Regions from separate parts of the Paenibacillus sp. UMB4589-SE434 genome, predicted to be linked through region 2. Evidence: riboswitches for the same ligand, from Rfam matches in the RefSeq annotation. Region 2 holds a riboswitch; the other holds the start of a gene.

Region 1 (3,897 bases), on a different contig from region 2:
GCCCAGCTGATGATGTAAACTGTCGTAATGCGAATTCCCGACATTACATAAGGTAGTGACAGTGGAAATTGAATGCGTAAAATACGCTGCATCGTTCCATACCCCATCCCCCTTGCCGACTCCAGCACACTGGAATCTACAGAAGCAAAGCCATCATACGTATTACGCAGTATCGGCATGATGGAATACAGGAACAAGGCTACCACCGCAGGCTTCATGCCTATGCCGAGAAAGGGAATAAGAATGGCGAGCAATGCCAAGCTTGGTACGGTCTGCAGTAAGTTTGCAAAGAAAAACACGATGCTGTTGATCCATTTGAAACGGTTATATACAAGTAAAATACCTAATGGAATGGACAGCAAGCAGCCTAGCAATACGGATGCAAAAGTGATGACCAAATGCTCCTGAAGTGCGATTGCAATATCAGCACCTCGTTCTTGAAAAAAGGAAACCAAGTTATTCATAGGTCTAGGCCTCCTCTCCGAGGCTAGAAGCAAATTGTTCCACAATCGTCGGATAAACTTCATTCAGATGCTTAACGATGCTACCCCGCGTAATCAGTCCAAGCAGACGACCATCGTCATCTACCACGGCCAGGTTTGTTAATCTGTGATTGCTCATCATCTCAATAGCTACTGGAAGTGATGTACCCGGAGCGACCTGATAGCCAATGGGACGCATGACGTCACCGACCGTCTTATTTTCCTCGTTAAACATATTAAGCACACGATAAATGGACACGATACCAAGCAGCTTGCGGAAGCGGTCTACTACAAACAAGGAGTCAACCCTGCGCCCTTCCATAATTTTGACGGCTTCTGCCAATCCACGGTTGGGATATGTTGTCGCCGGCTGCGTAACCATCACGTCATCTACAGTAGATAGACGCAGCGGCTCTCCCTGCGGTCCTTCCTCCATCCGTTTCTGCCCGATAAAGGTGCGAACGAAGTCATTTGCGGGATAGCGCAGTATTGATTCAGGTGACCCCGTCTGAACAACCTCTCCATCCTTCATCATCACGATCGTATCGGCGATCTTTATGGCTTCGTCCATATCGTGGGTAACAAATATGATCGTCTTATGTAGCTCCTCTTGCAGACGACTCAGTTCCTCTTGAAGTTGTTCGCGACTTATCGGATCTAATGCGCTAAACGGCTCATCCATCAAAATAATGTCCGGATCAGCGGCCAATGCGCGAATAACCCCGATACGCTGCTGCTGCCCCCCGCTCAGCTCAGATGGATATCGATCACGGTAAACCTCAGGGTCCAAATTAACCATCCGCATCAATTCATCTACTCGCGGTTGAATGCGATCCTGCTCCCATTTTTTCAAATGCGGCACCACTGCAACATTTCTCGCAATGGTCATATGCGGAAACAAACCAACGTTCTGGATCACATAACCTATATTCCGTCTGAGCTCAACCGGGTTCTGTTCGGAAATGTCTTTGCCATTAATAAGCACTTTACCGCTAGAAGGGGTAATCAAGCGATTGATCATTTTCATGGTAGTGGATTTGCCACAGCCGCTCGGGCCAATAAAGACGGTAAGCTCACCTTTTTTGATCGTGAGGTTAATATCTTTTAAAGCATGGAATCCATCATCATATACTTTGTTTACCTGCTGCAGTTCAATCATTTACAGTCACCTCTTCTATCTATTCTGTTCTAAGCCACGTGCAGACACCTTGTATCCTTAAACTTATCCGTTTATTTTCAATCAAAAATGAAAACTGCCGCCGTGCTTTTCGTTCGAAAAAATGCGATTATAGCCAGTTTGTTCATAAACCTCCTTTCTAATTCTACATTTGTGCAGAGCAGTGCCAGTTAATAAAAGAGATGGGCCTGGAGAGAAATAACACGGGTAATAAAGAGTGCTACTTGCGCGGGAATCCGAAATAAGAAAACCCCGAACAAACGGATCGTCATCATGACATCCGATTCATCAGGGTCTGTAAATGCAAAAAAGAACCCAAAATCACGTTCGGGTCCTAAGCCAAATGATCATAAATAGACCCATCTCCTACTGACGAGGTTAGCTGACGGGCTCGGAAAAGATGGATTCCTACGCCATAATGGCGATTCGCCCCAATGAAACGGTTCCCCCGCTTCCCTTGGTTGGGAATTAAGCATATGTAATATTATATATAGGTTTGTGCATATAGTCAACTTTGGTCAAATGTTTGAGCTCATACCCTTCGCTTATTTAAGCCATGAACGTAATAAGTTCAGCACCTATAATCACATAAAAACACCTATGCCGACCCCCCTGAAAGGATATCGCTAACGCCTAGTCGCCTTCGCCCAAAAGCCCCCATGAAGACGCGTCGGCTCAGATGTCACAATAAATGCGCGCGGCTCCACATCCATGATGGACTGATATAGTTTTTTTTGATTTTTACGGCGTGCCAGTACCTCCAGCATTAACCGATGTCCGTCTCGCCCGCTCCCAATCCAAGTCGTCACACCGTAACCCAGATCACGCAGATGGTTGGGCAAACCACTCTCTGGATTGTTTACAATCACCCGCAGTGTGACATAACCAAGCGCTATCTTTTCTTCAATCCAAGATCCAACTAACACACCCAATCCATAACCAAGTGCATATACGATCAAACTTATCGGCTGATCCAAATACTTGAGCACCATGTTTAAACCAAGCACATAAATCGTAATTTCGACACAGCTCAGCGCAGCGGCATAATACTTCTGCCCTTTCAGGGTTAGGATCATCCGAAGTGTGAAAAAGGAGACGTAAACGATTTGGATGATAAAAATAGAAACCAATAACCCTATTACCATGAATTTCTCTCTCCTTGGAACTGCCCTTAGTTTATATCTTCATCATTACCCTGACAGCCTACATTCCAAACGGAACAAAAACAGGATATTTCATACATTTCGTTGAAACAATGCGCTTGTCTACACGTACAACTCCTTATTAGTAGTTGAATGCTTCTTGTGTTGCAGACCGTGCAAAGCGAGAACCGCCTTAGCCAATTCGTGAATCCTATCAGGAGGTCATTATGACGACATACGAGCAACGTGACACACTACTGCAGGCCAAAATGGAAATTGAAAAGTGGGAAAAAGAACAGCGTGATCTCTGGTTTTGGGAGAAGATTGGGCGTATCCCGTTTATGATAATTGACAAGCTTAGCCCTAAAATATTGCAGCGCAAAGTTGGTCAGGTACTAGATGAAGTCGGCAGCTACCTGCACACAGGGGGACGTTATTTAATCCAAGAAAAGCACGTGTTAAACAAAATTGAAAGCCACTGGAAGAAGACCGCTCCTCAGCAAGGTCTAACCGTCGCGAGTATCGACGATGTTCAGCATGTTCCTCTTGCGGTACGCGACGAAGTCGCGTCTCAACTGCGGGAATCCCATAAAACTGCTGCTTTTGCCCAAGGCGCTACGACAGGCTTTGGCGGCATATTCACGCTGGCGATTGATATTCCTGCAATTTTGGGCATATCGCTCAAGGTCATTCAGGAGACAGCAATCAGCTATGGATTTGATCCGAATGAACGCGAAGAACGTGTATTTGTTGTAAAATGTATGCAGTTTGCTTCGTCTGATATTGTGGGTAAGCAGGCGATTCTTAAAGAGCTCACCGAATTCCATCGTGCTGACCGCGATCGTGAGGCACTGTCAGAGATGCAGGGCTGGCGCGAGACTATGATCGCCTTTACTGATAATTTTGGATGGAAAAAATTGTTCCAGGCGATTCCGATAGCTGGTATGGTGTTTGGCTCCTTTATGAATCGTTCGCTCATTCATGATGTGGCGGAGACGGCACAGATGATGTATAGGAAACGAGTCGTGCTGAAGATGCTTCAGGAGATGGACAATGAGGATGGGGAGATTTCTTAAAGCATAAAAGGAACTGTGGA
Region 2 (3,897 bases):
ATCGTCCTGCTCTTTATATCCGTCATACGTTTTTTTAGTCTGTCCGTTCTCTTCCCTTTTGTATTTAGGTGATACGTCTTCCACTGGAGAAGAATCTCCGATGACAACCGCTTTTCCTTGTCCAACCTTGGAAATCGTTACATATGCACCTTCCGCAATACCGCCGCCGTTGTATACGCCTTGATCAACCGCATTCGGCCATTTTTGGCTGCTTGAGAGGGTTGGGACATATACAATTCCTTTTGCAATGTTCGGATTGGTGATGGCAATCGTAGATCCCGCATGCATCGCCACACTGGCTACTTGATTTGTGATGCCAAACGATTGGCTTAAAGGTACGATCTGAGTAGCATTAACATCACCAAGCGCATTGTAACGAAGGCGAACACCAAAGTTGTCGGAAAGCCAGTCAGAGCTGGCAACGCCCTGCATAGCAGCAGAGCCTGCTTCTTCTGCACTCATTCCTTGGGCTGGATTGCTCCAAGCACCACGGCGATAGCCGTTAAACACTTCGGAAGCATCCCATCTGTTTTTGTTACGATCTGCATTATAGTGATCCGATACAAAGAAGATGCTGCCTCCACCTTGCACATATTGCAGCAGCGCGGCTTGCTCTGTTGTTTTAAATGGAATGTTTGCTTCAGGAATTACAAATACATCATAATCTTTGAGATCATTGTATGTAATCGCGGTTGACTTGCGCAGTTCCTTTACATCATAACCTTTATTCGCAATGCCGTTTGCAAAATCGGAAAACCCACCATCAATAACCCAGTCTGCAGCTCCAGCAGTTTGCGCATGTGTATTGTCAAACAACACTTTTTTGCCATTAGGCGTGCCTTTTGCATTAATGTAAGGTGCTGGATCGGATGGCCCCTCTGCATACACGGGCGGATTTGTTCCAAAGGAGAATACAGGTAATGTAATCGCGACTGCCAATACTAACTTGAACCAATGACGTTTCCATTTTGTCCGTACATTCATTATTCATCGCCTCCTCATCAATTATCAATCATTCCATATGCAGAACAGTTCATTCATGATAGAAGATATCCTGGGCCAGCTCCTGCATGCAGCAGCCTCTCGTGTGTTCTCTGACTATTTTATTATGAAAAACATTTGTTAATAGAACCGCATTATTATGAAAAGGTTATGTGAAGACCTCATGGAAATTGTGTAAATCGAAGAAAAAGGCTGCCCTATCCGCGACAAAATCGCAGTAGATGCAGCCTTTCTTATATCATACAGGAGGAGTGTAAAAGGTATTTAAAAGTAAGCTTAGCCCGTAAATTGCTGTACCCATTCACCATTATAATAGGCCACACCAATTGTAGTGAAACTTGAGTTCATAATGTTTTTGCGATGTCCGTCGCTGTTCATCCAAGCGTTCATGACCTCTTCTGGCGTACGTTGGCCTTTAGCGATATTCTCGCCGGCAGTACTATACTGGATTCCATTAGCTTTCATCATGTCAAATGGCGAACCATAAGTTGGCGATTGATGATCAAAGTAATTGTTATCATACATATCCTTTGCTTTCTTCATCGCAACTTCAGACAACTTATTGTCCAGCTTAAGTGGAGCTAGTCCTGCTGCAGCACGTTCCTTGTTCACGAGCTCAGCTACCTGCTTTGCAAACTCGGATACATTTGCAGCTTGCTCCTGCTTGTTCTGTTCTGTGCTGCCGTTAGGCGACTGCTGCTGGCCCTTATTTTCAGTTCCCCCTTGCTTAGGTTGTTCAACCTTCACTTGGCCGGAATTGTTATTGTTCCCTTGCTGTTGACCGTCTTGCTTGAACTGTGGGAACCACTTGGACAGTAGTGCAGACCAATCTTGTCCGTTGATGTTCCACTTCATCGTGTTCTGCGTACCCTGCTGCGAATTGCTATTAACCTTAATATTGTTATTAACGTTGCAATCTGCATTACTAGCTGGTGCAGCCATTACCGAGCCTGCGGATAATACTGGAGCAAGTGCAAGTGCACCCACGATTACGACTTTCTGCATCTGTTTCTTCAAAGATGTCATCTCCCTTTGCAGCCTACGAGGTTAGCTGACGGGTTCGGGTTAAGAGATTCCCCTATCGCATGTGCGATTTCACCCCAATGTTGGTTCCCCCGTGCTCATTCATGAGCTTCGGCTTTCGTTTTTTAATTCTTACAAATCGTAACATGTTCCACACCTGAATTCATTTAAAACTTAATGTAAACAGATGAATATTATTACAAATTCGTCATAATTAAAAAAACGTACCCGCTCAGTAACGGGTACGTTCTTGTTTACTTTCGAGATGAAGACCATGCTTCAAGACGGCCAAGCACATCCTCTCTTGCGTCTAGATAAGCTGGACTATTGTTGTATTCAACCTTAAATACATAAGCATTCATAACAGCAAGCAGCAGCTTGTAGCTTTCTCTTCGTGTTTGTGCAGCGATAGACATATCCAACGGTTTACCGTATCCCTCCATAAAGTCAGCATTATTGTCCCATAATACAAATTCATATTCAGGATCGGCATACATCGAGCGATCCGCATCAATAATCGCGGCAATCTCCCACACATTATGTTGTTCACTCACCAGAACATTGGGATCCCATAGGTCATTATGAACAAGCACAGGAGTTGTGATCTCATCAAAAATGCGCTCATTTGATCGGAAAAGGTTTAATAATACGTCCATTTCCTGTTGTTCAAACACCCCATGAACAATTGACTTTCCTGCTAACTCATTTACAAACTGCAAGATGACTTGTGACCAGCTCTCACTACCTCTAATACCTTGTCTTGAAGTTGGCCAACCGAATTTTTCCCCTGTGAGTTCATGAATTCGTGATGTGTACTGACCCAAGCTGCGACGTAACGCTGCTTTTACATCCTCAGGAACAGTGGGGTCATTCATGGGCACACTCGGAATATATTCCATGACCATGTACACTCGTGGTATCACTTCACAAGACTCATCACAGATTATTACTTTAGGAACGGGAACTCCCTTCGTCGCCAGAAGGTTATAAATATGTGTCTCTGCGCCCATCATCGTCTTCTCAAAGTCTAGAAGCAGCTCATGGTGAATCGGGGCTACACGCAGCACGACTGCAGTTTCTGGCCGTATCGTATGAATTAAATAAGTCGTATTAAACAATCCTCCACTTAGCAATGAACAAGATAACACCTCCGTGTGGAGGTCGAAAGTTTCCGTCATTATTTTTGTAATCTGCTCTAATGTGAGCTCTTCATATATCCGTGAAGTTGGATTCATCTGTGTGCTCCTTTGAACTATGTAATAATGCTGTACCTAACCTTAATCCTAGCACTTATTAATTGGTGTGACTCCTTTATACATCACACTTTCTCCTGCTGCCCTTCATAACTCCCCTGTTCGTGAATATATTGTGTAACAAGAACTTACAGCAGGGATTCATCCTGTTGCTAATCTGGAAGGGGGAGCATCATGACTGAACCGTTATTTATCGTATCCCGTGAAGACTGGTCGCTCCATCGTAAAGGATATCAAGATCAAGCGCGCCATCAGCAGAAGGTGCGCGAAGCGATAAAGCAGAATTTGCCAGACCTGGTCACCGAGGAAAATATTATTTTGTCGGATGGCAAGCAAATTATTAAAGTTCCAATCCGCAGCCTGGATGAATTTCGTTTTATGTACAATTTTAACAAGAAGAAACATGTAGGCCAAGGAGATGGCGACAGTAAAGTAGGCGACGTGCTTGGAACTGATAAAGAACAAGGGCCCGGCAAAGGGCAGCAAGCGGGTGATCAGCCTGGAGCAGATGTAGTTGAAGCGGAGATCAGCATTGCAGAGCTTGAAGGCATGTTATTTGATGAACTGGAACTTCCCCATTTGCGTCCTAAGGACAAAGAGCAGATTGAAGTGAAAGAGA

What was found. Region 2 has a riboswitch for cyclic di-AMP ahead of QP775_RS15480 (CAP domain-containing protein). Riboswitches for the same ligand answer to the same signal wherever they lie in the genome.
Region 1: another riboswitch for cyclic di-AMP. It lies ahead of QP775_RS19090 (ABC transporter ATP-binding protein); the one in region 2 lies ahead of QP775_RS15480 (CAP domain-containing protein).

Annotation. Positions count from the first base shown of each region.
Region 1 is NZ_JASOYK010000006.1:75,117-79,013, reverse strand. Features, by position in the region: gene QP775_RS19095 (ABC transporter permease) at 1-464, opposite strand, end outside; gene QP775_RS19090 (ABC transporter ATP-binding protein) at 469-1,641, opposite strand; cyclic di-AMP (ydaO/yuaA leader) riboswitch at 2,011-2,144, opposite strand; gene QP775_RS19085 (DUF2179 domain-containing protein) at 2,286-2,804, opposite strand; gene QP775_RS19080 (EcsC family protein) at 3,029-3,877, shown strand.
Region 2 is NZ_JASOYK010000004.1:41,028-44,924, reverse strand. Features, by position in the region: gene QP775_RS15485 (motility-associated ABC transporter substrate-binding family protein) at 1-984, opposite strand, end outside; gene QP775_RS15480 (CAP domain-containing protein) at 1,279-2,028, opposite strand; cyclic di-AMP (ydaO/yuaA leader) riboswitch at 2,024-2,152, opposite strand; gene QP775_RS15475 (phosphotransferase family protein) at 2,280-3,260, opposite strand; gene yhbH (sporulation protein YhbH) at 3,453-3,897, shown strand, end outside.